Regions from separate parts of the Bradyrhizobium sp. LCT2 genome, predicted to be linked through region 4. Evidence: predicted binding sites of a transcription regulator. Region 4 holds the regulator's gene; each other region holds the start of a gene.

Region 1 (7,883 bases), 4.7 Mb from region 4:
TTCTCCGGCGACTTGGCCTGGCACTCGGTGTCGCGGAAGGTGGTGAAATCATGCTTGCCGAGCAGGCGCCGCGCGGCCGCATGCATCGCATCGCTATCGAGCCGGCGCGGTACGCGCCAGGCGTGGCCGATGTCGAGCGCGAGATTGGCGCGGGTGTTGACGATGCGGTAGCGATAGTGGCGCTTCACGGCCGAGAAGCGCGCTTCAAAAGTATCGGGTACGATCTCGGCCTCGAGCACAGCGATCGGATGCGGCCGCAGATGCGCATTGAGCCCGTCGCGAAAGCGGCCCGGCGGAAACTGCTTCTCGATATCGACATGCGCGACCTGACCGCGCGCATGCACGCCGGCATCGGTGCGACCCGCGCCATGCACCCGCAGATCCGCACCGGTCATCGCCTTCACCGCCGCTTCCAGTGCGCCCTGCACCGACGGCAGCGTGTCCTGCACCTGCCAGCCGAAGAACGGCGCGCCGTCATATTCGATGGTGAGCTTGTAGCGGGGCATCGTTTCCAATTCTGCCGTCATCGCCCGGCTTGACCGGGCGATCCAGTACGCCGCGGCCTATCCGTTCGACCGAGAAGCCTCGGCGTACTGGATACCCCGCCTTCGCGGGGTATGACAGTGTCAGTTGAATTTGGCGCCCGCCTTCAGCGGCACACCACGCAAGAAGTCCGTAGCCTGCATCCGCGCCTTGCCTTCGCGCTGCAGCTCGATGATGCGGATCGCGCCCTCGCCGCAGGCGATGGTGAGCCGGTCGTCGAGCACCTCGCCCGGCGCGCCCGAGCCCTTGGCGAGCTCGCAGCGCAGGATTTTGACGCGCGCGTTCTCGCTGACGCCTGCGAGCTCGGCCCAGGCGCCGGGGAACGGCGACAGGCCGTGGATGTGGCGCAGCACCGCCCGTGCGGGCTTGGTCCAGTCGATCCGCGCCTCCGCCTTGTCGATCTTGGCCGCATAGGTGACGCCGTCCTCGCTCTGCTTCTTGAGCTGGAGCCCCCCGCGGTCGAGCGCGGCCATGGCGCGGACCATCAGGTCGGCGCCGAGGCGCGAGAGACGATCGTGCAGGTCGGCCGCGGTCATGGTGTCCGTGATCGCCAGCCGCTCGGCCATGGCGACATCGCCGGTGTCGAGGCCGACATCCATCTTCATCACCATCACGCCGCTTTCGGCATCATCAGCCATAATCGCGCGGTTGATCGGCGCGGCGCCGCGCCAGCGCGGCAAGAGCGAGGCGTGCAGATTGTAGCAGCCGAGCTTCGGCGCATCGAGGATGGCCTGCGGCAGGATCATGCCGTAGGCGACGACGACGGCGGCATCGGCGTCAAAGGCGCGAAATTCTTCCAGCGCCTCCTCTGTCTTCAGCGTCTTCGGCGTCAGCACGGGAACGCCGAGTCTTCGCGCGGCTTCCTCGACCGGGGTCGGCTGCAATTGCAGGCCGCGCCGCCCGCCCGGCTTCGGCGCGCGGGTATAGACGGCCACGATCTCATGGCCGTGCGCGACGAGCTCGAGCAGCGTCGGCACGGAGAAATCGGGCGTGCCCATGAAGATCAGGCGAAGGGGCATCGGAAAAACCTGCGAGGAACGTGATCCAATTACTGTCATTCCGGGGCGGCTCAAAGAGCCGAACCCGGAATCTCGAGATTCTCAGGTGCGCAATTGCGCACCATAGTTCGATGCTGTGCATCGCCCCGGAATGACGGAGAACCTCACTCCGCGCGCTTGGCGGCTTTCTCGAACTTCTTCAGCACGCGGTCGCGCTTGAGTTTTGACAGGTAGTCGACGAACAGGACGCCGTTGAGGTGGTCGATCTCGTGCTGGATGCAGGTGGCGTAGAGGCCTTCGGCGTCCTCCTCGTGCACCTTGCCGTCGAGATCGGTAAAGCGCACGCGCACCTTCGCAGGCCGCTCGACCTCCTCGTAATATTCGGGGATCGACAGGCAGCCTTCCTCGTAGACCGACAATTCCTCGGACGAGGCGATGACTTCCGGATTGATGAAGACGCGCGGCTCCGGCTTGGTCTCGCCGTTCTCGTCGCGCTTGGCGAGGTCCATGGTGATCAGCCGCAGCGGCTGGGCGATCTGGATCGCCGCCAACCCGATGCCGGGCGCGTCGTACATGGTCTCGAACATGTCGTCGGCAAGCTTGCGGATCTCCGTCGTGACCTTCTCGATCGGCTTGGAGACCAGACGCAGCTGCTTGTCGGGCAGGATGATGATTTCTCTGAGGGCCATGGCGGGCGATTTAAGCCGGGCGCGACAAGCGGTCAATGAGGCCCGGAACGCGTTAACGATCCGCTAACCATAAAACTTCAGCTTTCGTTAACCATAAAAATTAACGGGGCATTTACCATAAATGTTCGCTATTCGTTCGTGCCGGCAGCCGAATCGGCTAGAAGGACAGACATGAACGAGATCATTTTCGTGGCTGGCGACTGGCCGGTGCGCACGATCGACGCGCTGATCGGCTTCGGCGTCCTGGTCCTCATCCTGCTGGTTGTGATCGCCGTGGTCATTGCACGCTCGGGGCGGCGCGGGGCGGAACTCGCGATGGCGAATGCGATCCGCGCCGACGAGCTCGAGGAGCGCATCAGCCAGATGCTGCACGCCCAGAGCGAGGCTTCGGGCCGGGTCGATGCCATGACCCAGGCGCTGGCCGGCCGCCAGGCCGAGATGGCACGGGCGGTCAACGAGCGGCTGGATTCGGTGACCCATCGCGTCGGCCAGTCCATGGAGCACTCGACCCGCAACACCATGGAGAGCCTGCACGCCCTGCACGAGCGGCTCGGCATCATCGACAACGCGCACAAGAACCTCACCGACCTCACCACGCAGGTGACGACCTTGCGCGACGTGCTCGCCAACAAGCAGTCGCGCGGCGCCTTCGGCCAGGCCCGGATGGAGGCGATCGTCCAGGACGGCTTGCCGAAGGGCGCCTACGAGTTCCAGTTCACGCTCTCGACCGGCAAGCGGCCGGACTGCGTCGTGTTCCTGCCCGACCAGCGCCCGCTCTGCATCGACGCGAAGTTTCCGCTCGAGGCGATGACCGCGCTGCACGATGCCCGCACCGACGAGGAGAAGCGCATCGCCACGCAGCGGCTGCGCGGCGACGTGATGAAGCATGTCAGCGACATCGCGGAAAAATATCTCGTCACCGGCGAGACCCAGGAGATGGCACTGATGTTCGTGCCGTCGGAATCGGTCTACGCCGAGATCCATGACGGCTTCGACGACGTGATCCAGAAGGCCTATCGCGCCCGCGTCGTGCTGGTGTCGCCCTCGCTGCTGATGCTGGCGATCCAGGTGATGCAGCAGATCATGAAGGACGCGCGCATGCGCGATGCCGCCGACCAGATCCGCACCGAGGTCATCAAGCTCGGCGACGATCTCGGCCGCTTGCGCGACCGCGTGCTGAAGCTCCAGAAGCATTTTGCCGACGTGAACGAGGACGTCCGCCAGGTGCTGATCTCCGCCGACAAGATCGAGAAGCGCGCCGGACGGATCGAGGAGCTGGATTTCAGCAAGGCCGATACGCCCGCGGAGGGCCCGCACCTGGTGGCGACGGGCGCGGCCGAGTTGTTCCCGAGGAAGCTCCAGGCGGGGGAGTGAATTCTTCACCTCTCCCCGCTTGCGGGGAGAGGTCGGATCGCCCCCGGCGATGCGAAGCATCGTCCGGCGCGATCCGGGTGAGGGGGTACAGGTCTCACGGCCATCTCACGTGCGGAGAGAGGCCCCTCACCCCGCCCTCTCCCCGTAAGAACGGGGAGAGGGAGAAGAGGCACCGCCCCCAGAATCTGCTAACACCCCCCCATGACCGCACCCGACGCGACCTCCGGAACCGTCCAAACCCGCGCTGATGCCCCCGCCGCCTCCTGGCGCGACAGCCTTGCCGTGTACCTGCAACCGCGGGTGCTGATCGTGCTGTTCCTCGGCTTCTCGTCCGGCCTGCCGCTGGCGCTGTCGGGCTCGACGCTGCTGGTGTGGATGCGCGAGGCCGGGGTCGATCTCGGGACCATCGGGCTGTTTGCGCTGGTCGGCACGCCCTACACGCTGAAATTTTTGTGGGCGCCGCTGGTGGACGCGCTGCATGTGCCGCTGTTCACGCGCGCGTTCGGACGGCGCCGCGGCTGGCTGCTGTTCTCGCAGCTGCTGCTGATCATCGCCATCCTGCTGCTGGCGCTGACCGATCCCGCGCGCTCGCCGTTCTACGTCGCGCTCGGCGCGTTGCTGGTGGCGACGACGTCCTCGACGCAGGACATCGTGGTCGACGCCTTCCGCGTCGAGAGCCTGCCGGAGAGCGAGCAGGCCGCCGGCATGGCATCCTATGTCGCGGCCTATCGCATCGGCATGCTGGTCTCGACCGCGGGCGCGCTGTTCATCGTCTCCGGTTTCGAGAGCACCGGCATTTCGCGCACATCAGCCTGGATGTGGGGCTATGTGGTGATGGCGGCGATGGTGCTGATCGGCACGATCACCGCGCTGGCCGCGACCGAGCCCGAGCAGTCGGTGCGGGCGGAAGCCGCAACGCAGGCCGATACGGCGTTCGCGCGCGTGCTGCACGCGGCGATCGGCGCGTTCTCGGAATTCCTGGCGCGCAAGGACGCGCTCGCCGCGCTTGCCTTCGTCGTGCTGTTCAAGTTCACCGACGCCTTCTCCGGCACCATGACGGCGCCGTTCGTGATCGACCTCGGCTTCTCCCGCAACGACTATGCGGCGATCGTGAAGGGCGTCGGCCTTGCGGCGACGCTGATCGGCGGCTTTGCCGGCGGCTTCCTTGCCCGACGCTACCCGCTGGCGACGTGCTTGTGGATCGGCGGCGTGGTGCAGGCGCTCGCCAACCTCTCCTTCTCCTGGCTGGCCTTCGTCGGCACCAGCCAATGGGCGCTCGCCTTCGCCATCACAGCTGAGAATTTCACCAGCGCCATCGGCACCGTGATCTTCGTCGCCTACCTCTCCGCGCTGTGCCAGAACCCGCTGCACACGGCGACACAATACGCGCTGCTGACCGCGCTCGCCGCAGTGGGACGCACCTATCTCTCGTCGGTGGCCGGCTATGTCGCCAAGGCGACCGGCTGGCCGCTGTTCTTCGTGATCTGCGTGCTGGTGGCGATCCCGAGCCTGGTCCTGCTGACATGGCTGCAGAAGCGCGGGCATTTCGAAGAGCTGGGGCCGGTAAGGGTGTGACCACCACTGCTGTCATGCCCCGCGAAGGCGGGGCATCCAGTATTCCAGAGACAGTTGTGATTGACCGAGAAGCCGCGGGGTACTGGATCGCCCGCCTTCGCGGGCGATGACACCGGAGTTGTGGAGAAGGCGTCGCGAATCACCCCCTACTGCTTCTTGATGATGCTCCACTTCGTGACCACGGCTTCGCTCATCTGGCCGGGGTCGCTGGCGCAGGCGACTTCGTCGACCTTGATCGAGATTTCCTTGCCGACGAAGGTCTTCAGCTGCGCGGCCTGCGCATCGCCGCTCGGAACGAGCTGGAAGGTCTCTGGGCCGGTTTCGAGATTGCACAGCCCGTTCGGCGCCGGCAGGCGGCGCGGCTCGGAGGTGATTTGATACATCGCGATCCGCTTGCCGGCGTTCTTGACGTCGCGCACCTTCATTGCGTTCAGCTCGCCCGAGAGCACGTCACCGGTGTTGATCGGCTTGCCTGGCTTGGGCGGCGGCGGCGCCGCGTCGTCCTGCTGCGCGGAGATGGCCGGCGTCACCAGCAGCATCATCGTCGCGGCCAAAGCCAATCGAGTGGCGAAAAGTTTCGTCATGTCGTCCGTTCCGTGGGGTCTGTAGGATAGCTAGAACAGGGTCCGCTGCCGCATCGCGGCCGATAGCGTACCTTCATCGAGATAATCAAGCTCGCCGCCGACCGGCACACCATGGGCGAGCCGGGTTACTTTTACGTTGGCGTCCTGAAGCAGGTCGGTGATGTAGTGCGCCGTGGTCTGGCCGTCGACCGTCGCGTTCAGCGCCAGGATGACTTCGTGGACCTCGGCAGCATGTGCGCGCGCGACCAGCGCGTCGATGGTGAGATCCTGCGGGCCGACGCCGTCGAGCGGCGACAATGTCGCACCCAGCACATGATAGCGCCCTTGAGTGGCATTGGCCCGCTCCAGCGCCCAGAGGTCGGCGACATCGGCGACGACCACGATGATCGCGGGATCGCGCTTCGGATCGGTGCAGACGGTGCAGGGGTTTTGCGTGTCGATGTTGCCGCAGGTCTTGCAGACCTGGACCTTGTCGAGCGCGACCTGGAGGGCCGAGGACAGCGGCATCATCAGCGCCTCGCGCTTCTTGATCAGATGCAGCGCGGCGCGCCGCGCGGAGCGCGGACCGAGGCCCGGCAGCCGTGCGAGAAGCTGCACCAGCCGCTCGATTTCGGGACCTGCAACCGCGCCCATGTTACTGGCCGAACAGCCCCGGCGGCAGGCCGAGCCCGCCGGTGAGCGACTGCATCTTCTCCTGCACGGCGGCCTCCGCCTTGCGGCGGGCATCGCCGAGCGCGGTCACGAGCAGGTCCTCGAGCACCTCGCGCTCTTCCGCCTTCATCAGCGAGGGATCGATCTTCACGCCCTTGACGTCCATCTTCGCGGTCATACGCACCACGACGAGGCCGCCGCCGGAGATGCCTTCGACCTCCACATTGCCGAGCGCGTCCTGCATCTCCTGCATCTTGGATTGCAGCTGCGCCGCCTGCTTCATCATGCCGAGAAAGTCAGCCATAGTCCCGTGTCCTTGGAAAGATAGGCTCAGAGATCGTCGTCGGTATCGGAACCGTCGGGCGGATCGTCACTGCCATAGTCGGCGTTAATATTGGATTCCGGCGTCTCGGGGGCAAGCCTGCGGACCTCGACGACCTTCGATCCGGGGAAGCGCGACAGTACCTCCTGCACGCGCGGATCGGCCTCCGCGGTACGCGCATGCTCCTGCTTGGCGGCCTGGTTCACCGAACGCAGCGTCGGCTGGCCCTGCTCGTTGGAGACGATCACGGTCCAGCGCCGGCCGGTCCAGAGTTCGAACTTGCGCGCGAGCTCGGTGATCATGGTCCTGGAGGCATTGGGCTCGAGCGCGACTTCCAGCCGGCCCTCCTCGAAACGGACGAGGCGCATGTCGGCTTCGAGCGCGGCCTTGGTCATGATGTCGCGCTTCTGGCCGGCAAGCGCGACGAGCTGGGTGAAGCTCGTGATGCGCAGCTGGGGTGCCGCGGCCTGCGGATCCGGCGCGGGCGCCGCCATCTGCGGCCGGGCAGCACCGCCGCCGAACGATGACGGCGATGAGGTCGGCGCGCGCATGGGCGCGGCCGAGGCGACAGGCGCAGCAGACGCAACCGGCGCGGCCGGCGCGCTACGCGCCGCACTGCCGCCGCTCACGACCGGCGAGCCGCCGCCGTTCTGCTCCAGCATCCGGATCGCCTCGTCCGGCGTCGGCAGGTCGGCGACATAGGCGATGCGCACCAGCACCATCTCGGCGGCGGCGGCGGGGCGCGTCGCGGCCTGCACCTCGGTGATGCCCTTGAGCAGCATCTGCCACATCCGCGACAGCACGCGCATCGAGATTTTCGAGGCGAAATCCCGCGCGCGCACCCGCTCGGTCTCGCCATAGGCGACGTTGTCGGCGGTCGCCGGCACGATTTTCACGCGGGTGACGAAATTGACGAACTCGGCGAGGTCCGAGAGCACGACGATCGGATCGGCGCCGACGTCGTACTGGTCGCGGAACTCCTTGAAGGCGGCGGCGATATCGCCACGCGCCAGCGAATCGAACAGGTCGATCACACGCGTACGGTCGGCGAGGCCCAGCATCTGCCTGACCGCATCGGCTTTCACCGTGCCTGCCGCATGCGCGATCGCCTGGTCGAGCAGCGACAGCGAATCGCGCACGGAGCCTT
Region 2 (7,883 bases), 150 kb from region 4:
TGCCGCCGATGTAGAACCCGCTCCAGTTGTAGATCGAGGCCACGGCCACGGGCGCCTTGGTGTAAGGGCGGGCCGCCAGGTCAGCCGCCGAGGCAGGAGCCAACGCGCTGAGCACGAGCAGACTGGCCGAAGCCAGCACAATCCTCTTCATTTTCAAATTCCCCAGTTTCGTTTCTCTTCGTCGGCGAAAAGCAGCGGACCCAACGACCCAACTGATGCCATTGCTATACATTATTAAAGCCAAAGGTTTCACCGATGTGCCACACCTCTCCGAAAACGCTAGCGAGCGGCTGGATTGGATACTTGGGCGCGAAAAACAAAAAGGCCGGCGCGAGGCCGGCCTTTCGTGACGATGTGCGTCGGTGGCGAAGATCAGTACTTCGCGACGATCGGGCCGCCGAAGTGATAGTTCACGCCGACCTGCACGGTGTGGAAGTTGAGCGTGCCGGACGCCTGGGGAACGCCGATGTTTCCGAAATAGTTTTCGCTGCCGAGGCTGCGATAGAGGTACTCGCCCTTGACCGACCACTGCGGAGCGAAGAACGCCTCGACGCCCGCACCGACGGTCCAGCCCGAGTGGAACTTGCTGTCGGAGATGGTCAAGGCGCCCGCGGTGCCGCTGATCTTGTTGTCGATCCAGGCGTAACCGCCCGTGCCGTAGAACAGGACGTTGTTGACGGCGTAGCCGATGCGGCCGCGGACGGTGCCGAGTGCATCGGTCTTGGAGGACGCGGTGATGCCAAGCACGGTCGCCGAGGCGCTGACGTCAGCCCAAGCGGCGTCGGCTTCGAGGCCGAACACGACGTTGCCGGTCTGCCAGTTGTAGCCGGCGGTGCCGCCGACGAAGCCGCCCTTCATCTTCGGATCGGAGTCGGCCTGCCAGGCGCCGCCACCGACGATACCGAGGTAGAAGCCGGTCCAGTTGTAGACCGAGGCCACAGCCACCGGAGCCTTCGTGTACGGGCGAGCCGCGAGATCAGCAGCCGACGCGGGGGCCGCAAAAGCGAACAAACAGGCCGAAGCCAACAAAACCTTCTTCATTTTCAACCTAAATCCCAGTCCCAGTTTCTGTTGTGCCTTCCACGATCGGGAAGGGCATCGGACGCTGTGGTCCAACTGACGTCGTGCTTACACCAGCAAAGCCGCAAGTTGTGTCTCTCAAAAGCCACAACAGTCACAAAACGTAATGGTTGCTGACTTATAGCCGCCGGCATGTCGCACAAAAAAAGGCCGGCACGGGGCCGGCCTTCAATCTTCAAGTGATATCAAAGAGATATCAGTACTTCGCGATGACCGGGCCACCCCAGCGATAGTTCACGCGGACCAGGCCGATATCGACGTCCTGACCGATGCGTTCCGAGCGTGTGAAAGCGCCGGCCGGAGCCACAATGAAGTTGCCGGAGCCGGCGAAGCCGATGGTGCGATTGCCCATGAAGATGTGATCGTACTCGACGCCGACCGTCCAGTTTGGCGCGAATCCGAACTCGAGGCCGGCACCCACGGTGCCGCCCCAGCGGGTCTCGTTGGCCCGATCGAATTCGAGGCCGGTGATGACATCGTAGCCGCGGTAGCGATCGCTGACGACGGCGCCGCCGCCCTTCACGTAGAACAGCACGTTATTCCAGGCATAGCCGACTTGGCCTGTGAACAAACCGAACGCGTTGATCTTGGAGCGGTCGCGAAGACCCGTGCCGATGAACGTCGTGCTGACGTTGTCTCCGGAGAAGTCGGCCCAGTTGCCCTGGCCTTCGAGCCCGAACACCCAATTGGCCGACTGCCAGCGATAGCCGACCTGGCCGCCGACCGTGCCGCCGGTCGCGTTGTGACAACCTTCGCCAATCAGAACGCCGGTGACGGGAGTTACAAAATCCCAGCATTTGTGGGCCGAGCCGCCGCCGCCGTTGATGCCGATGTAGAAGCCGCTCCAGTCGTAGATGGCCGCGACCATTGGCGGCGGAGCCTTCGTGTAGGGACGCGCCGCCAGATCCGCCGCGCTTGCAGGAGCCGACAGGCTCAACGCCACTGCACCGATTGCACCAATCAAAATCTTATTCATTGCAGTCTCCCCAATTCCGCCGCTTCTTGAAATCCCAGAAGCGGCCAAGCAGGCGCGACGCCCATATGAAATCAATTCCGAGGCAAACGTAGCCTAACGGGTGAGCAGAGTCCGTCGCCGAAATACAACAGTCGCGCGATAAGTGCGGCGTATGTAACTTAATGAATGTTAAGTGCTTTTTGTCGTTCACGGGAACCTGAAAAGGTTCCATCTGGCGCCAGCCATTTGAGCAGTACGCGGGCACCGCTCGGGCCATACATTTCGCGCTTGCTCGAACAGGAACAAATCTGGAACGAGCCGACGGCCGATGCTATATATGGGGATAACCTGAGGGCTGGTGGGCTGATCGGTCCGCGCAAGCGTATAGGGTCGCCTCAATAGGTTGCAGAGGACCGCGGGGCGCGGTCGGGCCTTATCAATTCAGTGGCATTCGGAGTGGAGAGCGGCGATGGCGGGAAGCGTCAACAAGGTCATTCTGGTTGGAAATCTCGGCAAGGATCCTGAAATCCGCCGTACCCAGGACGGGCGGCCGATCGCGAATTTGAGCATCGCGACCTCGGAGACCTGGCGCGACAAGAACAGCGGCGAGCGCAAGGAAAAGACCGAGTGGCATCGCGTCGTGATCTTCAATGAAGGCCTCTGCAAGGTCGCCGAGCAGTACCTGAAGAAGGGCGCCAAGGTTTATATCGAGGGCGCGCTCCAGACCCGCAAATGGACCGACCAGAGCGGCGTTGAGAAGTACTCCACCGAAGTCGTGCTCCAGGGGTTCAACTCGACGCTGACGATGCTCGACGGCCGCGGCGGCGGGGGAGGCGGCAGCTTCGGCGAGGAGCCGGGCGGCGATTTCGGCTCCTCCGGTCCCGTCAGCAGCGCGCCGCGCCGCGCCGTCGCCGCCGGTGGCGGTGGCCGCAACAGCGACATGGACGACGACATCCCGTTCTGAGGCGGGCGGGCGCTTCGCCCCGAATGTTGTCGTGCTCGCGTAGGGCCGCAGGAATTCTTACCAATTGGCGGGCAGGGCTCGGTTTTTCCGAGCTTGCCTCATGTGCTGCTTCAAGCCTTTGACGGGGCATCATGTGAATGGTATTAACTGATGTTAATCCTATTCACATGGATCACTCGCCGATCGGAGGAAGCCCCGCATGAGCCTCGCGCCGCTGCTTACGGCTGCTCCGGCGATCCCGCTGCATGCCTTTGCCGCCATGGCCGCCTTCGTGCTCGGCCTGGTCCAGTTTGCCGCTCCCAAAGGCACGCTGCCACACCGGACGATCGGCTGGATCTGGGTGGTGCTGATGGCGGTCGTGGCCGCCTCCTCGTTCTGGATCCACCAGAGCCGCCTGATCGGGCCGTTCAGCCCGATCCATGTCCTGTCGATCTTCACGCTGGTGGTGCTGCCGCTCGCGGTATGGCGGGCGCACGCCCATCGCGTCGCCGATCACCGGCTGATGATGATCTTCATCTTCGCCGGCGCGCTGGTGGTGGCGGGCCTGTTCACACTGCTGCCCGGGCGCATCATGCACCGCGTGGTTTTCGGGGCCTAAGGGGCGGTTTCGGGCGGCTCGTCCGGGCCCAGCCCAGGGCGGTGCCGGGGAGGGCGTAAGTCTCTGGAAAAACAGTCGGAAAAAGCGCTTCCTTTACCCCGGCAAGGGTGGTTATCAGGGGCTCGATGCGCTATATGATTCCCAGATAAACCTCACCGGATTTCCCCTTGGCTGACGACGACGACAAGCCCGGCGACCAGCCGGCGCAACCCTCGGATATTCGCCCCGTCTCCATCTTCGAGGAGATGAAGAAGTCCTATCTCGACTACGCCATGAGCGTGATCGTGGCGCGGGCGCTGCCCGATGCGCGCGACGGTCTGAAGCCGGTGCATCGCCGCATCCTGTACTCGATGAACGAGCAGGGGCACACACCCGACAAGAAATACGTCAAGTCCGCCCGCGTGGTCGGTGACGTCATCGGTAAGTATCATCCGCACGGCGACCAGTCGATCTACGACGCCATGGTCCGCATGGCGCAGGACTTCTCGATGCGCGTGCCGCTGATCGACGGCCAGGGCAATTTCGGCTCGGTCGACGGCGATCCCCCGGCCGCCTATCGCTACACCGAAGCGCGCCTGACGAAGGCGGCGCTGGCTCTGCTGGCCGACATCGACAAGGATACCGTCGACTTCCAGCCGAACTACGACAACAACGAGACCGAGCCGTCGGTCCTGCCGGCCAAGTTCCCGAACCTTCTCGTCAACGGCGCCGGCGGCATCGCGGTCGGCATGGCGACCAACATCCCGCCGCACAATCTCGGCGAGGTCATCGACGCCTGCGTCGCGCTGATCGACAACCCAGCGCTCACCATCGACGAGCTCATCAACATCGTGCCGGGACCTGATTTCCCGACCGGCGGCGTCATTCTCGGGCGCGCGGGCATCCGCGCCGCCTATCATCTCGGCCGCGGCTCGATCGTCATGCGCGGCAAGGTCGCGATCGAGACCATCCGCAAGGAGCGCGAGGCGCTCATCATCACCGAGATCCCCTACCAGGTGAACAAGGCGACGATGGTCGAGCGCATCGCCGAGCTGGTCAAGGAAAAGAAGATCGAGGGCATCGGCGACCTGCGCGATGAATCCGACCGCGACGGCTACCGCGTCGTCATCGAATTGAAGCGCGACGCCGTGGCGGACGTGGTGCTGAATCAGCTCTACAGATTCACGCCGCTGCAGACGAGCTTCGGCGTCAACATGGTGGCGCTCGACAGCGGCCGTCCGCGGATCATGCATCTGAAGGACCTGCTGGCCATCTTCGTCGACTTCCGTGAGCGGGTCGTCACGCGGCGCACCAAGTTCCTGCTCGCCAAGGCGCGCGATCGCGCGCATATCCTGGTTGGTCTCGCGATCGCGGTCGCCAATATCGACGAGATGATCCGCGTCATCCGGACCTCGCCCGACCCGACCACCGCCCGCGACACCCTGATGTCGCGCGACTGGCCGGCCCGGGACGTCGAGGACATGCTGACGCTGATCGACGATCCGCGTCACCGCATCAGCCCGGACGGCACGATCCGGCTGTCGATGGAACAGGCGAGGGCGATTCTCGACCTGCGCCTGCAACGCCTCACCGCGCTCGGCCGCGACGAAATCCGCGACGAGCTCGACAAGCTCGCCGGCGAGATTGCCGATTATCTCGACATCCTGCGCTCGCGCGAGCGCGTGCTGGGCATCATCAAGACCGAGCTCGCCGAGGTGAAGGCCGAGTTCGCCACCCCGCGCCGCACCGTGATCATGGAGCAGGAGGGCGAGGTCGAGGACGAGGACCTGATCCAGCGCGAGGACATGGTCGTCACCGTCTCGCACGCCGGCTATGTCAAGCGGGTGCCGCTGTCGGCCTACCGGGCGCAGCGCCGCGGCGGCAAGGGCCGCGCCGGCATGCAGACCCGCGACGAGGATTTTGTCTCGCGCCTGTTCGTCGCCTCCACGCACACGCCGGTGCTGTTCTTCTCGTCACGCGGCCAGGTCTACAAGGAGAAGGTCTGGCGCCTGCCCATGGCCGCGCCGAACGCGCGCGGCAAGGCGCTGATCAACATCCTGCCGCTGGAGCAGGGCGAGCGCATCACCACCATCATGCCGCTGCCGGAGGATGAATCCACCTGGGGCAACCTCGACGTGATGTTCGCGACCACAGGCGGCAACGTCCGGCGCAACAAGCTGTCCGACTTCGTCGATGTCCGCCGCTCCGGCATCATCGCCATGAAGCTCGACGAGAATGAAGCGATCGTCGACGTGCAGATCTGCACCGAGCGCGACGACGTGCTGCTCACCGGCGCCGGCGGCCAGTGCATCCGCTTCCCCGTCACCGATGTGCGCGTGTTCACCGGGCGTACCTCGATGGGCGTGCGCGGCATTGCGCTTGGCGAGGGCGACAAGGTGATTTCGCTCGCGATCCTGCGCCACGTCGAGACCACGTCCGACGAACGCTCGGCCTATTTGAAGATGCGCCGCGCGGTGGCCGGCGAAGCCACGGCCGAGGAGCCGGCAGCGGACGCCGAAGCCGAGGAGACCTCCGGCAGCTTCCAGCTCGCCCAGGAACGCTATGTCGAGATGTCGGCGGCCGAGCAGGTTGTGCTCACCGTCTCCGTCAACGGCTATGGCAAGCGGACCTCGTCCTACGAGTACCGCACCACCGGCCGCGGCGGCAAAGGCATCGTCGCCATGAGCGTCAACAACCGCAACGGCAATCTGGTTGCGTCCTTCCCGGTGGAAGACGCGGATCAAATCATGCTGGTCACCGACAAGGGCCAGCTGATCCGCTGTCCGGTCGAAGGCATCCGCATCGCCGGCCGCTCGACCCAGGGCGTGATCGTGTTCGACACCGCCGAGGACGAGCACGTCGTCTCGGTCGAGCACATCACGGAAGAGGCCGAGAGCGGGAATGGCGCGAACGGGGAGTGACGCGTAGTCCGGATGGCGCAGGAGGTCGGTGCGAAGCGCCGACCGACGGCGCAATCCGGGACCTCTGTGCGCCTGGCAAGAATCCCGGATTACGCTTGCGCTCCATCCGGGCTACGAACTTCCCTAGATCTCCAGCTCCGTCCCGAACTCCACCACCTGCTTGGTCGGCACGCCGAAGAACGCGGCGGAGCGTTCGGCGTTGCGCTGGAGGAAGGCGAACAGGCCTTCGCGCCAGACCCACATGCCCGGGACGTCCTCGCGCGGGATGATGGTCTCGCGGCCGACGTAATAGGTGATGTCGGAGAGGTCGATGCCGGGCAGCTTGCCCTGCCGGCAGGTCAGCGTCAGCCCGTCAAAGATCGTCGGGTTCTGCATGAAGCCGTAATGCAGGATCACGCGGGTGATGCCGGGAATGATCTCGATCACCTCCGCGCGTTCCTCGTCGGGAATGTGCGGGGATTCCTCGATCAGCACGGTGACCAGCAGCACGCGTTCGTGCAGCACGCGGTTGTGCTTGACGAACTGGGTCAGCGCGAGCGGCACGCCGCGCGGAGCGGACGCCAGGAACACGGCGGTCCCGGGCAGTCTGGCGCTGCACTTGTTGACGGCGGTCTCGATCAGGTCCTCCTCGGGCTGGCGCAGCTTCGCGCGCGCCGCCTCGACCAGCTTCACGCCGCTGCGCCACGTCAGCATCATGAAGGCGACGAGGGCTGCAAGCAGCAGCGGAAACCAGCCGCCCTCGAACAGCTTGATCGAATTGGCCGAGAAGAAGATCACGTCGATGACGAAGAAGGCGCCGTTCACGGCGACCACGAGCCAGGGCGAATAACCCCACTGGATCGCAACCAGCGCAGCCAGCAGCGTCGTGATCGCCATCAGCAGCGACACTGCGATGCCATAGGCGCCTGCGAGCGCGTCCGAGCTGCCGAAGCTCAGGACCGCCCCGAGCGTTGCGGCCGCGAGCAGCCAGTTCACCAGCGGCACATAGATCTGGCCGATCGCGTCGCTGGTGGTGTGGCGGATCTGCATGCGCGGCAAGAAGCCGAGCTGGATCGACTGCTGGGTCAGCGAGAACACGCCGGAGATGATCGCCTGGGAGGCGATCACGGTCGCGACCGCCGAGAAGGCGACCAGCGGATAGTGCAGGGCGTCGGGGCAGAGCTGAAAGAACGGGTTCTCGATCATCGCGGGATCGGTGATCAGCAGCGCGGCCTGGCCGAAATAGTTCAGCACCAGCGCGGGCAGGCAGATCGCGAACCAGGCGAGCCGGATCGGCAGGCGGCCGAAATGGCCCATGTCGGCATACATGGCTTCGCCGCCGGTGACCGCGAGGAAGGCCGCGCCGAGGATCGCGAAGGAGACGTGAAAATCCTGGTGGATCAGGAA
Region 3 (7,883 bases), 2.5 Mb from region 4:
GTCCGGCACGGTGACGGTGGACGCCGAGGAAATCCTGACCGCGAACCTGCTCGAAACCGTCGGGCGGCCGTTCCGGCACGAGGCGGAAAACCGCAACCTGTCATTCAAAATCGACGTCGACCCGAACCTCGCGCGCAGCATCGTCACCGACTCCAAGCGCCTGCAACAGGTCCTGAAGAACCTGCTTTCCAACGCCTTCAAGTTCACCGCCGAAGGCGAAGTGCGCCTGAAGGTCGGCGGTGCGCTCGGGGGGTGGGGCACGGATCACCCGGTGCTGAACTCCGCGCCGGCCGTGATCGCGTTCGAGGTGTCGGATACCGGCATCGGCATTCCCCTGGAGAAGCAGAAGCTGATCTTCGAGGCCTTCCAGCAGGCCGACGCCGGCACCAGCCGCAAATACGGCGGCACCGGCCTTGGCCTCGCCATCAGCCGCGAGCTCGCCAGCCTGCTCGGCGGCGAAATCCATCTGCGCAGCGCACCGGGCAAGGGTTCGTCCTTCACCCTTTATCTGCCGTTGAAATATTCCGGCCCGACACTTGCGCCGCGCGCCACGCCACAGCAATACAGCCAGCCGCCGGCGCTGCAACCGACGGCGCCCGAGCAGCGCGTCATCGAGCAGCTTCCCGACGACCGCCTCAACCTCGAACCCGGCGACAGCATCCTCCTGATCGTCGAGGATGACCCGCATTACGCACGCGTGCTGGTCGATCTCGCACGCGACAAGGGTTTCAAGGTGCTGGTTGCGGCCCGCGGTGCCGAGGCGCTGGAACTTGCCAAGCAATACCAGCCGAGAGCGGTCTCGCTCGACGTGTTCCTGCCGGACATGCTCGGCTGGACCGTGCTGAGCCAGCTCAAGCACAATCCGCTGACGCGCCACATCCCCGTGCAGATCATCACGCTCGACGAGGACCGCCAGCATGCGCTGGCGCGCGGCGCCTTCTCCTTCGTCAACAAGCCGACGACGACCGAAGGGGTTTCGGCCGCGCTAACGCAGATCAAGGAATATGCGCGGCCGCGACGCAAGCGGCTGCTGATCGTCGAGGACAACGAGGCCGAGCGGCTCTCGATCCGCGAGCTCCTGCATCACGACGACATCGAGATCGTGACGACCGACACCGGCGCAGGCGCACTCTCGACGCTGCGCGAAGCGCCCTGCGACTGCGTGGTGCTGGACTTGAGATTGCCGGACATGAGCGGCTTCGAGGTGCTGGACCAGATCCGTCACGACGAAGCACTTTCGAACATTCCGGTCGTGGTGTTCACCGGCCGCGAGCTCTCGGCGGAGGAAGATGCCGAGCTCCACACCATGGCGCGCAGCATCGTGGTCAAGGGCGTAGAATCGCCGGAGCGCCTGCTCGACGAGACCGCGTTGTTCCTGCACCGCGTGATCACGGAACTGCCGGTCGAGAAGCAGCGCATGCTGGAGAAGCTGAACAGTTCCGACGAGGACCTGATCGGCAAGACCGCGCTGCTCGTCGACGACGACGCCCGCAACATCTTCGCGTTGTCGAGCGTGCTGGAACGGCGCGGCATGAAGGTGCTGACGGCGACCACCGGCCGAGAGGCGGTAACGCTGGTCGAGTCCAATCCGGAAATCGCCATCGTCCTGATGGACATCATGATGCCTCAGATGGATGGATATCAGACCATCGGCGTGATCCGCGAGAACCCGGCCTTCTTGCGCCTGCCGATCATCGCGCTGACCGCCAAGGCGATGAAGGGCGACCGCGAGAAATGCCTGGAGGCCGGCGCGTCCGACTACCTCGCCAAGCCCGTCAACACCGATCAATTGCTGCTTGCGATCCGCATGTGGCTGCACCGCTGAGCTGGATGCGCGAATGGACCACGAAAAGGTCAACATCCTCCTCGTCGACGACCAGCCGGCCAAGCTGCTCGCCTATGAGGTGATCTTGAAGGAACTCGGCGAGAACCTCGTGATCGCCTCGTCCGGCCGCGAGGCGCTGGAGGTTCTGCTCAAGACCGAGATCGCGGTGATCCTGGTCGACGTCTGCATGCCCGAGCTCGACGGCTTCGAGCTCGCGGCGATGATCCGGGAGCATCCGCGTTTCCAGAAGACGGCGATGATCTTCATCTCGGCCATTCAGGTGAGCGACATCGACCGGTTGCGCGGCTATGAGATGGGTGCGGTCGACTATGTTCCGGTGCCGGTCGTGCCGGAGGTGCTGCGCGCCAAAGTCAAGGTGTTTGCCGAGCTGTACCGGAAGACCCGCGAGCTCGAACGGCTAAACCACGATCTCGAAGACCGTGTCCGTGCACGCACCGCGGAATTGGAGAACTCCACGGCGAAGCTGCGCGAGAGCGAAGAGCGTCGCAGCATGGCGATCGCCGCCGGCAAGATGGGATCATGGGACTGGGACTGGGTCAGCGGCGACTGGATGTGGGACGAGGGGCAGTATCGCATCTTTGGCGTGAGCCCGGAGAGCTTCGAGGTCAATCCGGCCAACGTTCAGGCACTGTTGCATCCCGATGACGTCGACCAATTGCGCAAGGCGATCGCCGAATTCAGCAAGGGCACACGCGCCTATGAGACGGAATTCCGCATTGTGCGGCCCGACGGCGATGTGCGCTGGTGTGTCGGCACGGCTGCCGCCACCGCCGACAATAGCGGCCGCGTGGTGCGCGTGAGCGGTGTCACCGTGGACATCACCGAGCGCAAACGTGCCGAGGAGCGGCAAAATCTGCTGGCGCGGGAAGTCGATCATCGCGCCAAGAATGCGCTGGCGCTGGCGCAATCGATCGTGCGTCTCACCCGTGCCGACGAGGTCAAGGCCTACGTCAACGCCGTCGAGGGACGCATCAACGCGCTGGCGCGCGTGCATACGATCCTGTCGCTGTCGAGCTGGCAGGGCGCCGAACTCTCGAAGCTGATCGACGAGGAGCTCGCGCCCTACTCGCTCGGTGGCCAGATCAAGCTGGCGGGGCCCGAGGTTCAGTTGCTGCCGGCAACCGCCCAGACGCTGGCGCTCGCGCTGCACGAGCTTTTCACCAACTCGGCCAAGTATGGCGCGCTCTCGACGCGGTCGGGCCGGCTCATGATCGGCTGGCAGGTCGAGGAGGATCACCTCACACTGATCTGGGAGGAATCCGGCGGTCCGCTGGTGAGGACGCCGAAATCTCGCGGCTTCGGCACGCGGAGCCTGCTTGCGAGCGTCGAGTCCCAGCTCGGCGGAAAGGCGCAATTCGATTGGCGCGCCGAAGGCCTGTTGTGCCGCCTTGAAGTGCCGTTGACCCGGAAGACCCCAACCGGCGCCGCGCACGGCAAGTTCGAGGGCACCACCTCCCTCGCGCTCCAGCGCGCGTCGGGTTAACCCGACGCGGCGACCTTCATGCGCCGCACCGGCCGAGGTTCATGGGCGATGCGCCCTTCGAGCCAGGCTTCCGTTTGCGCGAGATCGCGTAACGCCATCGCATAGCGGCGGGCCGCGCTTCGCTCGGCACCGCGCGGCAGTTTACGCGCCTTGCGCAGCATGTCGGCGGCCGCGTTTCGATAGGCCAGCGAGCGATAGAGAAAGACAACCTTACCCATATCGAATGTTCCCGTGTTGGCGGGCTCCATGGTCGCAAGGTGGGCATGAACGTCGGATGAAGCCCGACGTGACAAATCGTTCATGCGGATGGAACCCGCAATCGCCGGCTGCGTTGCATGCAAGATCGAGGGCGGTTCCATGGGCGCGAAAAAGTCGCCGAAAAAGTCGCCAAGGCTGATCTCTCCTTCCGGCATCATCACGCTCTTGACGCACGCGATGATGGGCGCGGCGATCGGCCTCGCCTTCGGTCTCGTGCTCATTCTGTCCAACCCGGCGGTGGCAAATTTGCTGAACCATGGCGGAGATTCGGCCGCGGCCGTTTTCGTCGTCACGCTGGTGACGACGTTCGCGATCGGCGCGATGCTCACGGGCATCGTGTTCATCATCGCCGAGGACAAGGAATTTTGAAGCGCGCGTGAAACCCGCGAGGCTGCTTTGCCGGGAACTCCTGCGGCGAATGGCAGTTGGCTGCCTGCGTCATTTTAACTCAGGGAGTTCCTGCGCATGAAGACGACCAAGCTCGCCCTCGCCGTGATGTTGGCAACCGGCATCGCCGCCGCCCCGTTCGCCGCACAGGCGAAGTCGCACAAGGCGAAACATGAATCCTCGACGTCGTCCTCGCAGACGACGGGCGCCAACACGAAATCCAAGGGCGCCGATCCTTCCGGTCAGGGCGGCTCCGGTCCCGGCTCCGATCAGGGCGGCACCATGACGAACAAGGGTACTGGCAACACCAAGTAGACTCGCCGCCGTTCATCGAAGGCCCCGTGATCGCGGGGCCTTCTTGCTTTGCTGTTCGATACAATCCTTCTCACGCCACATCGTCGGCGCACGCCTTTAGCTGCGCCGGATGTCGGCGATGTTCGGGCCGCCTGCGGAGTTTGTCTTCACGAGATGGTCGAGCCGCGCCCGCTTGCGCGCGATCAGAAGCTGGGCCGCAGCGTCGTCGAGACCCTCACGCTGCAATTGCCGGATCGCGGACCCCAGCTCCAGGATCTCGGCGCGCAGTCTCAAGATCCGGTACGTGCCGGGTCTTCCTCCACGGCACGCTCCCAAATGTCTCAGCGACGCACGATTGCGCGCACGGGATCAGCGGCTTTCTTGAGGGAACGAAGACGTACACGATCGCGAACATCCGGCAGGACATCACCACCACCAGCCGCCTTCCATTCGCCGATCAGCAGATTGATTTTCCGGCGCAGATCCATCTGCGCCAGGGCCTTTTCTGTGCAGTCGCGATCGCGGTCGACGAGCTCGCGCACGGACGCCTCGACATCGGCCATTTCCAGCCTCAAGGCACTGATCTTACGTCGAATTTCATTAATTCTGTTGTCCATGACTTGTTAGAACAAAATAAGAACATATAGTCAAGTCACGATTTTAGAACGGAGAGGCCAGATGCAGGTTCAAGGTAAATACGACGCCAGGGTTTTCCTCGCGGAGCAGATGACGCGGGCACAAGGCCTGAGGTTGAAGCGGCTCAGCGAGGAGGCCTATCAGCCCACGCAATATGATCGGGGTCTGTCCTTCACTGAAGCTGCGCGCCGCATCCAGGTGCTCGAGGCGGAGATCGAACTGGCGAATTCCTTCTAGCCAGGCTGCGTCGCGCATCCGGACGTTGTGGGCGCGCCTTCGGAACCATGCCTGTGTCGAATGGTTTTCTCCCGGCCAAGGGAGAATCTGAATGGCACGCAAGGCAAAGAAGCGCCGTTACTCGCGCAGCGCCGGGAGCGATGTCGAAAGCGAAATGCGGCGCTACAAGAAGGGCACGGCCAAGAGCGGCCGCGGTGGTCGCGGCGGACGCGTGAAGAGCCGCAAGCAGGCGATCGCAATCGGCCTGTCGAAGGCGCGCAAGAAAGGCAAGAAGGTCCCGAAAAAGGCCTCGAAGAAAACCGCCAAGAAGAAGACGGCCAAGAAAAAGTCCAAGCGCAAATCCGCCAAGCGGTAGTGGCAATCGGCGCTAGATCATGCTGCCCGGCATGAAGCAGCGGATCGAGATGCCAAATGCGGTCTTCACCGGCCACACCATGGTGCGACCGGCGCGGTTCGGCTCGGTGATGACGGCTTCATCGGGCACATCGACCCACTGCCCATCGAGGCGGACGCGATAGTGCCCGTCATGCGATTCCCAATCGGGATCGGAGACGGCAAATCCGTCGGCATCCGAGCAGCACGGGCCGAGATGGCTGCGCAGACTGTCGAACCAGGGCTTGAGCGGCGAATCGGCGTAGCGGCCGTCATCACGCCCCAGGGCGCTTCCAGCCGACAGTACGAGCGGCGCCACGAGCAGCGCACATCTCAGCGAGAGCTTCAATCGATCCATGTCGGCACCGATCAAATACGAACCGCCGGCCGGTTCCACAAAACGGCCGGACGTCCGAAGTTCCACTCTAGCAGCTCGCCTTGGCGTCTTCATTGCCGCCAAGGCGACACGCGATTTCGAACTCTGACGAGCGAACGCGGCTTTTTCGGACGAACCCGTCACCAATGCTGCCGTTAACGAGAATGTTATCGGCGGGCTGTTGGTATCCCGGATGCAAACGAGAAAAGGCGGCCCGAAGGCCGCCCTTTTGGATTTGCGCTGGTGGAGCTCGACTTACGCGAGCGGCACCGCGACGAACCGGGTCGCGTCCGCGCTTCTGATCTGCAACAGCACGCTGTTCTTGCCGGACGATTTCGCCTGCGCCAGCTCGGCGCGGACGTCGCCGACATTGGCGACGGGCTTGCCGCCGACATTGAGGATGACGTCGCCGGTCTGGATGCCGCGCTGCGCCGCCGGCCCTTGCGGATCGACCTCGGTGACGACGACGCCCTTCTGGCCGGCGCCCTGCACGTCGCCGGCCGGCGCCAGGCTGAGCCCGAGGCGCGGCGTGCCGTTGCCCGGCTGCGCCTTGCCCTCGTCGGCCTTGCCTTGAGCCTGCCGCTCGTTCGGCAGCTCGCCGAGCGCGAGGGTCACCGTCTTGCTCGCGCCCTTGTGGAAGACGTCGAGCTTCACGGACGTGCCCGGCGCCAGCGTGGCGACGGTGCGGGCGAGATCGCGGGAGTCCTTGATCGCGGTGCCGTTGACGGCGGTGATGACGTCGCCGGCCTCGATGCCGGCCTTTGCCGCCGGGCTATTGTCCTGCGGATTGTCGACGATCGCGCCGCGCGCCTCCTTCAGGCCGAGGCTGTCGGCGATCTCTGATGTCACCGGCTGCACCTGCACGCCGAGCCAGCCGCGGGTGACCGCACCCTTGTCCTTCAACTGCGCGACGACGAGCTTTGCGGTCGTGGCCGGAATGTCGAAGCCGATGCCGACCGAACCGCCCGACGGCGAGAAGATCGCAGTGTTCACGCCTATCACGTTGCCGCTCATGTCGAAGGCCGGGCCGCCGGAATTGCCCTTGTTGATGGGCGCGTCGATCTGGATGAAGTCGTCATAGGGGCCGTTGCCGATGTCGCGGCCACTCGCCGAGACGATGCCGGCGGTCACGGTGCCGCCGAGGCCGAAGGGATTGCCGACCGCGACCACCCAGTCGCCGATCCGCGGCTTCTGGTCGGAGAACTTGACGAAGGGAAAGTCCTTCTTGCCATCGACCTTGATCAGCGCGAGATCGGTCTTCGGATCGGTGCCGACCACCTTCGCGGTGTAGCTCGTCCCGTCGTCCATGGTGACCTGCACGGACTCGGCGTGGTCGACGACGTGGTTGTTGGTCACGGCATAGCCGTCGGCTGAGATGAAGAAGCCGGAGCCTTCGCCCGTGACCATCTGGTGACGCTGGCGCGGCATGCCGTTCATGCCACCCGGAAGGCGGAAGCCGAACTGCCGCGAGAACTGGTCGAACGGCGCGTCCTCGTCGGAATCCATCCGGTTCTGTTGCAGCATCGCGCTCTTGTCGTTGTCCTGGTCGATCCTGACCCGCACCGAGATGACGGCAGGTTTGACCCTGGCGACGAGGTCGCCGAAGCCCGGCGGAGTCGCAGCGCTTTCCGCGGCCTGGGCCGACGCGATGAAGGAGGTCACGCCGAGCAGCGAAGAGCCGGGAGATGCCGCCAGCACAGCCACGCCAAGCGCGGCCACGGTGCCGAGCAGCGCGAGCCGGCGCGGCTTCAAGATCCTGCGGGACGTGGTGATGTCGGAATTGACGCGGTCATTCATGTCGAAATGTCCATGTTGGGTCAGGTGTCGCCTTGCACGCAACATGGCCGCCGCGACCTTACGGTGTCCCGTCCGCGCGATTAAATCTTGGCAAAGTTGGTGCGGTCAGCGGCCGGGCCAAAAATCGGGGCTGCACATTTGATGCAGCTCAACGCCGCCCCTTCGCGCGGTGAAAGACTGCGGGCACCGAATGATGT
Region 4 (7,883 bases):
GGCTGGCGGCCGGAGGAGAGGTGGTTACGTTACAATGCGGCTCTGGGCTCGATCGGTTGCCAGATGCTGATCTTGCGAGTCTCCGGCATCAGGAAGACCGCAAGCACGAAGCACACCGCAGGCACCGCAATCGGGTAGATCAGCGCGTAGCCGATGCTGCCGGTCGCGGCGAATGCCGCCGAGGTGATGAACGGCACCAATCCGCCACCCCAACCGTTGCCGATGTGGTACGGCACGGAGACCGACGTGTACCTGATCCTGGCGGGGAAGAATTCCGCCAGAAACGCGCCGACCGGCCCGTACACCATCCCGACGTAGCAAACCAGGATGAAGATGATGAAGATCGCGGTCGGATAGTTGATGTTGCCGGGCTGCGTGACCGTTCCCAGCCACAGATAGAGCGGATAGTACGTGATCGCAGCGAGCAGCATGCCGCCCAGGATCACCGGCTTGCGGCCGATCTGATCCGACAGCCAGCCGAAGAAGATCAGGCTCGGCGTTGCGATCAGCAGCGCAGCTCCCACGATGTAGGCCGAGGTCAGCGCATCCACCTTGGAGACCTGCTGCAGGAAGTACAGCGCCCAGAACTGGCCGCTGTACCAGACCACGCCCTGTCCGATCAGGACCACGATCGCGATCCCGATGTATTTGATGTTGGAGCTGAGGAAGGCCTCCTTCCACGGATTCGTCGTCATTTGGCCGCGGGCCCTGATCTCCTGGAAGATCGGCGTCTCCTGGAGCTGGAGCCGAATGTAGATCGCGATGGCCACCAGCAGGAAAGACACCAGGAACGGAACGCGCCAGGCCCATTCGTCGAAGACCTGATTGCCGAACCAGGTCCGGGTCAGGACGATCACGGCCAGCGACACCACGATGCCGAGAGTCGGAGAGGTCTGTAGCCAGCCGGTGTAGTAGCCGCGCTTGTCGTCCGGCACATGCTCCGCGACATAGGTGATGGCGCCGCCATATTCGCCGCCCAAGCACAGACCCTGGATCATGCGCAGGCCGAACAGAACGAACGCCGCCGTTAGACCGATGGACTGGTAGGTCGGGATCAACCCGATTGCCCCCGTACCCAGTCCCATTCCGCTCAGCGTGATGAGGAATGTATATTTTCGTCCGACCCTGTCACCCATCCATCCAAAGAGGAAGGCTCCCAGGGGGCGGATCAGGAAGCCCGCAGTGAACAGAGCGATCGTGCTGAGGAGGGCTGCAACCGGGTGGGATTGCTCGAAGAACTTGACCGACAGAACGGCGGCCAGGCTGCCAAAGATATAGAAATCATACCATTCGATGACGTTTCCCACCGATGCAGCAACGATCACGCGGCGGAAATCGTGCGGTACTTGAACTGCCATGTGCTGCTCCTATCAAATTCAAACCCACTCCTCGCGCATTTCAGCGCCAGTTCGCTCGCGGAGTGCGTTTGGTGTGCGACGCTACAGGCGAGAATTGCGAGTTGCGTCCGCAACGCCTGGTCTCAGAGGAACCTTGAACCACCTGAGAAGAGCTTCGGCGGCCTTCGGTACCGCGAGCTGTCACGACCTGGCCCGTCTGTGCGGGGGAGGCGTGGAGTGCAGTTTAATCCTGCCAAGGCCGGCCCCTTATGAGACTTTCGGCTCAATCGACCCGAACCCAGGCTGCCCCCGTTCAGAGACAGAACGGTCGCCCCTCGCGCCGGGCGGTCGTGTCACGAATGAACGGAAAGGACCTCTCGGGCGTTGTGTGGGTCCCCAACGAGGAGCCCGCCATGCAGAACATTGCAGAGCATATGGAAGTCATCGGTGCCGACGGCGTCCACATCGGCACCGTCGACAAGGTCGAGGGCCATCGGATCAAACTGACCAAGAAGGACAGCGGCGAGGGCAGCCACAGGGGCCATCATCACTTCATCGACAAGGGCCTCGTCGCCGGCGTCGAGGGCAACAAGGTCCGGCTGTCGGCCAAGGCGGATGTCGCCGTGACGATGGAAGAGGAAAAGTAGGGCTAGATCGAGTTCGTTCCTGATCTGTACCGCTATTCGCGCGCCTGCACGTTCCGGTAGCCTCGGCCTCCGTCGCGTATCGCAAGGTGCAGGGAATGGCGGAGCCGGGCCGGCCAGCACGGTCCCAAGGGATTGCGGGGACCTGGCCCGTTGGCCGGGCTGCTCCGGCCGACGGCTTTGCGCCGGCGGGGTTTGGCGCCTGGCCCGCACTCGTCGAGACACTGCGCGGATGGATGCGCGCCGAGGCCGGCGCCGGGCGGCTGTTGCCGTGGGTGCCTGTGGCCTTCGGCAGCGGGATCGCGCTCTACTTTGCGGCCGATCACGAGCCGGTGCTGTGGGTCGTTGGCGCGACGGCCACCGCGCTCATGCTTGGCGCCGTCCTGTTGCGGCGGAGCCGGCTGTTCGCCCCCGCGATCATGATCGCGGCGATTGCGGCCGGTTTTGCCGTGGCGACCTGGAAGACGGCGCGCATTGCTCACACCGTTCTCGCAAAACCGCTCTATTCGGTGTCGTTGTCGGGCTTCGTCGAGACGCGCGACATCCGCGAGCGCACCGACCGCTTCGTGCTGCGTGTCGCCGCGATGGAGGCGCAACGAAGCGAGGTGAAGCTGGAGCGCGTGCGCCTCTCGGTTCGCAAGGGGACTGCGCCGGAGGTCGGCAGCTTCGTGCAGTTGAAGGCGCGGCTGATGCCGCCGATTTCGCCGGTGCGCCCCGGCAGCTACGATTTCTCGCGCGACATGTTTTTCCAGGGCATCGGCGCCTCCGGCTTCGTGATGGGGGCGATCGCGGCTGCGGTGCCGCCCGATGCCGGTGGCTTGCGGCTGCGCTATGCCGCCTTCATGCAGGGCCTGCGCGATGCGATCGACGCGCGCATCCGGGCAACGCTCGAAGGCGACAATCGCGCGATCGCGACGGCGCTGCTGACGGGGCGGCGCGACGCGATCACCACGCCCGTCAACGATGCCATGTTCATTTCAGGGCTGGGCCATGTGCTCTCGATCTCCGGTTACCACATGGCGGTGGTCGCCGGCGTCGTGTTCTTCGCGGTCCGCGCGCTGCTCGCTCTGATTCCGGGACTGGCGGTCGGCTTCCCCATCAAGAAATGGTCGGCGGCTGCGGCGCTGGTGGCCGCCGCATTCTATCTGCTGCTCTCGGGCGCGGAGGTCGCGACGCAACGCTCGTTCTTCATGACCGCCGTGGTGCTGATCGCCGTCATGGTCGACCGACGCGCCATCACCTTCCGCACGCTTGCCGTGGCCGCGTTGATCGTGCTCGCGGTCGCGCCCGAAGCGCTGGTGCATCCGAGCTTCCAGATGTCGTTTGCGGCAACGCTGGGGCTGGTTGCGCTGGTGCAGATCGGCATGCCGAACCTGTTCGCTTCGCCCGATCATTCGGCGACCGCGCGCATCGCGATGTGGGGCGGCCGCGAGGTCGCGATGCTGTTTCTGGCCTCGCTGATCGCGGGGCTTGCGACCACGCCCTATGCCGCCTTCCACTTCCACCGCGTCACCCCGTTCGGCGTGCTTGCCAACCTCGGGGCGATGCCGGTGGTGTCGGCGCTGGTGATGCCGGCGGGACTGCTCGGATTGCTCGCGGCGCCGTTCGGGCTCGACGGCGTGTTCTGGTGGCTGATGGGGATCGGCATCGACTGGATGGTCGCGGTCTCGCGCTGGGTGGCCGCGCTGCCGGGCGCGGTCGGCCGCATCCCGGCGTTCGGCATTGCGCCGCTGATCGCGGCGAGCCTCGGGATCATCGTGATGGGCCTGCTGCGCACGCCCTTACGCTGGTCAGGCGCGCTGGTGCTGCTGGTCGCGATCCTATGGGGGCTGGCAGGCCGGCAGCCGGATATCCTGATCGCCGGGGACGGCCAGAGTGTCGCGGTGCGGGGCAGGGACGGGCACCTGCAAATGATCCGGGCGAACAAGGACGGCTTTCTGCTGAAGGAGTGGTTGGCTGCCGACGCCGATCCGCGCGATGCCGGTAGTCCCTCGCTCGCCGCCGGCGTGTCGTGCGACGAGGCCGGCTGCGTGACGCCGCTCGCCGACGGGCGCCTGGTCGCGCTGGCCTTGCGCATCGACGCTCTGGCGGATGATTGCAGCCGCGCTGCGCTGGTGGTGACGGCGCGGCCGGCGCCAGCGGATTGTGTGGCGATGGTGGTCGACCGGCAGCGACTCGCGGCGCAAGGCGCGCTCGCTCTGACACGGCGCGGCGACGGCTTTGCGGTTCAGGCGGTGAAAGCGAGAGGCACCGATCGTCCGTGGTCGCCGGCGACCGCCGGCGAGGGCGATTTCAGCGCGAGCCTTGCGCCGCAGGCGGCCGCCCCCCGTAACCGGGACGCGACGCCGTCCGAGGCGGACATGCAGGCCGAGGATTGAGCGGACGGGCTACAGGTACCAGGCCAGCACGGCTTCGAGCCCGGCACTCCCGATTACCGGCAGGGCCACCATCTGGCTCAGTCCGATTGCGCGGGCCTCCGCGGCTGCGGCCGAGCCGTCGTGCCCGAGATCGTCGTTGAGCGCGGGCATGCCGGTGGCCCAGGCTCCGCCGATGCTGCCGTCGCCCCTGGCGATGGATTTGTCCGCATAGAGCGCGGCAAGGTCTGTCTGCGCGCTGCAATCGCCGGCGCGAAAGACCAGTGCCGAACGGGCCTCGTTCGGCACCCAGATCTCGAAGCGTCGCGCAATCGGCGTCGCCTGTGCGGACAGGAAAGTCAGCACCCAGGTCTGGTCGGTGCCGGTCCGATAGGGCACGCCGACGCCGAGATTGATCCCGACCTCGGCGGCGTCTTCCCAGCGCAGAAAACTCCTGGCGTTGTGCAGGTCCTTGATGATCAGCGGCAGGCCCGCTTTCCAGGTGCGTCCGGGCAGACCGAAGCCACGGGGAAACCTGGTGTGGCGGGAGTTGAATTCGAACATGTCGGCGGTGCCATAGTAGCCGTCGACGAGCCCCATCTCGTGGGAGCTATCGGGATCGTTGTGCCAGAGCTCGATTGCGCCGACATGCGCCTCGTCGTCGCCGCAGAACAGCACCATGACGGCGTGCAAGAATTCGCCTGAAAACACCGGCACCGCCACGCCACAGGTGAGGCCGGCCGCGAGCGCCTGGTCGGTCCGCTTGAAATAGGAGTTGGCGAATTTGGTGAGGATCACGGGATGGCCGCTGGCCCAGGCCTTGCCGGGAAGGCCCTCGTCGTATCCGAAGCGCAAGTCCTCGCTCACGGCCTTGAACGCGGACAGCCCTTCGCCGTAGAGGCCGCCGCCGAATTCCAGCCGCATGCGCGTCCGGTCCGGCACCCAGAGTTCAACGACGCGAATGAAGGTTTTCATCGAACGTGTCCGCCGCCTCAAGCCTTTGACAGCATCGGCGATCTGGCCGCGGAACGGACGTTCAAAATTCAGGCAGGGCCGCGCAAACTTCGTGCGATGGGCAGGTGCGAGCCTGATCTCGGCGGATTGGATTCCGGAAGACGCAAATCATACCATCTCGCCGGCCACGGCCGGCGATGGCAATTTCAATCCCGGCCCCGACCTCTGCGCCGGGGGGAGGTACATCAGCCGATCGGCAGGCGTGTGATCGTCGGCCTGTCAGCGATGATCTCCGGCTTGTGTTCACGCTCGCCGGCCGGCTGGGTCACCGGCAATTGCAGCACGGTCGCGCGCTGGCCTTCGACGAGTTGCGTCACGAGTACGTATTTGCCGTCGGGGAATTCGATCGCGTCATGATGGCGATCGGGAATGTGCGGATCGATCTTGCCGAACTTGCCGACGCGGGAGTTGATGGTGCGCGTCCAGATCCAGCGATTGTCGTAGCGGACGTTGTCGGCGAAGGCGAGCTCCGTTCCCGGCAGCAGGCAGACCGCGACGGACATGTCGGCCTCGGAGGCGAAGCCGCGCGTCGAGGTGCCGCGGAAGGTGGTCGTGACGATCGTCTCGCCGACTTGTGCGGGACGCGTCGCGACGGCATGCAGGCTGTAGTCACACATCGGGTGCTCCTCATTCAGGGATAGCGACCCGCGCCTCCTTCGGAGGCACTGGCCTCTATCAGAGTGGAAGCATGTTAGCGTCTTCTTGGTTGTAGGCAAATCTGCGGCTTGGGTCCGCAGGCTGCCATCACAATATCTTTTTCAAATGCCTCAGGAACAAAAACCGCTTCCGTGCATTTGGCGTGCGTCTCCGTCAGCGACCAGCAGGTGCCGACCAGCCCGAATATTGCCAGGCGGGTTGCGACGGCTGCGCGACGGCGTTGCGGGCATTGCGCAATTGCTCGCTCGTCGTCTGCGTTGCCTTGCGGGCATGGTGCGACTGCGCGGCGAAGGCTTGCGATGCCGACGCGGATGCTGCGATCAGCGCCACCGTGACGGTGCTCAAAACGATCTTGCGCATTGATTGCCTCCTCGATCTCCAGGGCCACGAAGCGATGAGGGCTTTCTGCGGCGTCGCGAGGATGTAGCGCTAGAGAGGGGCCGGATAATCTGAGCAAAACCAGAAAGACTATCCAGCCGGAGCGGACAATCGTCCGCTCCAATCGTCAACGACGCGGGTCGCCAACCGGCGGGCCGCGCTTAGGTGATTGCTTGAGCATGATCTCCGCGCAAGCGCGTCCTGCGCTTGCCGCGAGGGAAAACCGCTGCGCACTTTGCGCTAACGCGGCCCTCCAGTCCGGATCACGCTCAGTACTTCCGGTACAGGCCGATCAGCTTGCCCTGAATCTTCACCCGGTTGGGCGGCAGGATGCGGACCTCATAGGCCGCATTGGCGGGCTCGAGCGCGATCGAAGCGCCGCGGCGGCGGAAGCGCTTCAGCGTCGCTTCCTCGTCGTCGATCAGCGCCACCACGATGTCGCCGGTGTCGGCGCTCTCATTGCGCTGGATCAGCGCCATGTCGCCGTCGAGGATGCCGGCTTCGACCATCGAGTCGCCGCGCACTTCGAGCGCGTAGTGCTCGCCCGAGCCGAGCATGTCGGGCGGTACGCTGATGGTGTGGCTGCGGGTCTGCAACGCTTCGATCGGCGTGCCGGCCGCGATGCGGCCCATCACCGGCACCGCGACGGGGCGTTCGCCCTCGTCCGCGCTGGAGCTCGCTCGCACCTTGCCGAGATTGCCCTCGATGACGCTCGGCGTGAAGCCACGGCGGTTGCCAGCGGCGGCCTGCAGCTCGGGCAGCTTGATCACCTCGATCGCGCGGGCCCGGTTGGGCAGGCGCCGGATGAAGCCGCGCTCCTCCAGTGCGGTGATCAGGCGATGGATGCCCGACTTCGAGCGCAGGTCGAGCGCGTCCTTCATCTCGTCGAAGGAGGGCGGCACACCGCTTTCCTTCAAACGCTCGCTGATGAATCGCAGAAGCTCGTATTGTTTGCGCGTTAACATCTCGACCAAATCCCCCGGTTGATGTCGTTCGATTCCGAGACGGTGAATTCAGCGGCGAGCCGCCAGATGCTCGAAACAAATCATGAACGGACACTATATGTTCGATATGTGTTCCGCAACTGCTTAATTTACCGTGAACGCGACAAAGTTCGCGGAACGCGCAGGACCAGTGCGTTCAGGCGGGCAGTCGCAGCACCTCGCAAGGCGCGCCTGCCTCGGCCTTCGGCGCGAACGGCGCGCGCACGAGAAGTGCCTGCGCCGCAGCGAGATTCGCAAGCAGCGAGGAATCCTGATGATTGACGGGAAGGGCGACAAGCATGCCGTCGTCGCGCCGCTCCAGGCGCGCACGAAGATAGTCCTCGCGCCGGTCATTGGCGCCGACATCGCGGCCGAGCACGGCGCGCTCGCGACGATGGTGAATCACGGCGCGGCCCGACAGGGCGCGAATCAACGGCACCATGAACAGGAAGCCGCACACATAGGACGACACGGGATTGCCGGGCAGGCCGATCACCCCCATCGCCCCTAGCCGGC

The links. The regulator LexA, encoded in region 4, represses DNA repair genes until DNA is damaged. The targets are predictions, from matches to a motif close to TGTTCNNNNTGTGTTCNG.
Region 1: a site for LexA is predicted at 2,353-2,370, ahead of EI171_RS01950 (DNA recombination protein RmuC). Genes of this name have one in related genera too.
Region 2: a site for LexA is predicted at 2,334-2,351, ahead of EI171_RS24275 (single-stranded DNA-binding protein). Genes of this name have one in related genera too.
Region 3: a site for LexA is predicted at 4,893-4,910, ahead of EI171_RS35200 (DUF3072 domain-containing protein). Genes of this name have one in related genera too.

Annotation. Positions count from the first base shown of each region.
Region 1 is NZ_CP034432.1:233,342-241,224, forward strand. It holds gene truA (tRNA pseudouridine(38-40) synthase TruA) at 1-506, opposite strand, end outside; gene fmt (methionyl-tRNA formyltransferase) at 627-1,562, opposite strand; gene def (peptide deformylase) at 1,706-2,230, opposite strand; gene EI171_RS01950 (DNA recombination protein RmuC) at 2,402-3,604, shown strand; gene EI171_RS01955 (MFS transporter) at 3,806-5,179, shown strand; gene EI171_RS01960 (hypothetical protein) at 5,326-5,763, opposite strand; gene recR (recombination mediator RecR) at 5,794-6,396, opposite strand; gene EI171_RS01970 (YbaB/EbfC family nucleoid-associated protein) at 6,398-6,718, opposite strand; gene EI171_RS01975 (DNA polymerase III subunit gamma/tau) at 6,745-7,883, opposite strand, start outside.
Region 2 is NZ_CP034432.1:5,034,583-5,042,465, forward strand. It holds gene EI171_RS24260 (outer membrane protein) at 1-151, opposite strand, end outside; gene EI171_RS24265 (outer membrane protein) at 373-1,041, opposite strand; gene EI171_RS24270 (outer membrane protein) at 1,277-2,056, opposite strand; gene EI171_RS24275 (single-stranded DNA-binding protein) at 2,505-2,999, shown strand; gene EI171_RS24280 (DUF2306 domain-containing protein) at 3,199-3,597, shown strand; gene gyrA (DNA gyrase subunit A) at 3,765-6,497, shown strand; gene EI171_RS24290 (potassium transporter Kup) at 6,621-7,883, opposite strand, start outside.
Region 3 is NZ_CP034432.1:7,426,919-7,434,801, forward strand. It holds gene EI171_RS35165 (HAMP domain-containing protein) at 1-1,825, shown strand, start outside; gene EI171_RS35170 (HWE histidine kinase domain-containing protein) at 1,839-3,329, shown strand; gene EI171_RS45950 (hypothetical protein) at 3,326-3,745, opposite strand; gene EI171_RS35180 (hypothetical protein) at 3,687-3,956, shown strand; gene EI171_RS35185 (hypothetical protein) at 4,053-4,289, shown strand; gene EI171_RS35190 (hypothetical protein) at 4,386-4,562, opposite strand; gene EI171_RS35195 (hypothetical protein) at 4,610-4,831, opposite strand; gene EI171_RS35200 (DUF3072 domain-containing protein) at 4,947-5,141, shown strand; gene EI171_RS35205 (DUF6496 domain-containing protein) at 5,233-5,496, shown strand; gene EI171_RS35210 (hypothetical protein) at 5,509-5,871, opposite strand; gene EI171_RS35215 (Do family serine endopeptidase) at 6,145-7,686, opposite strand.
Region 4 is NZ_CP034432.1:4,883,782-4,891,664, forward strand. It holds gene EI171_RS23585 (MFS transporter) at 30-1,358, opposite strand; gene EI171_RS23590 (DUF2171 domain-containing protein) at 1,751-1,984, shown strand; gene EI171_RS23595 (ComEC/Rec2 family competence protein) at 2,080-4,359, shown strand; gene EI171_RS23600 (GAF domain-containing protein) at 4,369-5,310, opposite strand; gene EI171_RS23605 (hypothetical protein) at 5,535-5,966, opposite strand; gene EI171_RS23610 (hypothetical protein) at 6,160-6,366, opposite strand; gene lexA (transcriptional repressor LexA) at 6,654-7,349, opposite strand; gene glp (gephyrin-like molybdotransferase Glp) at 7,525-7,883, opposite strand, start outside.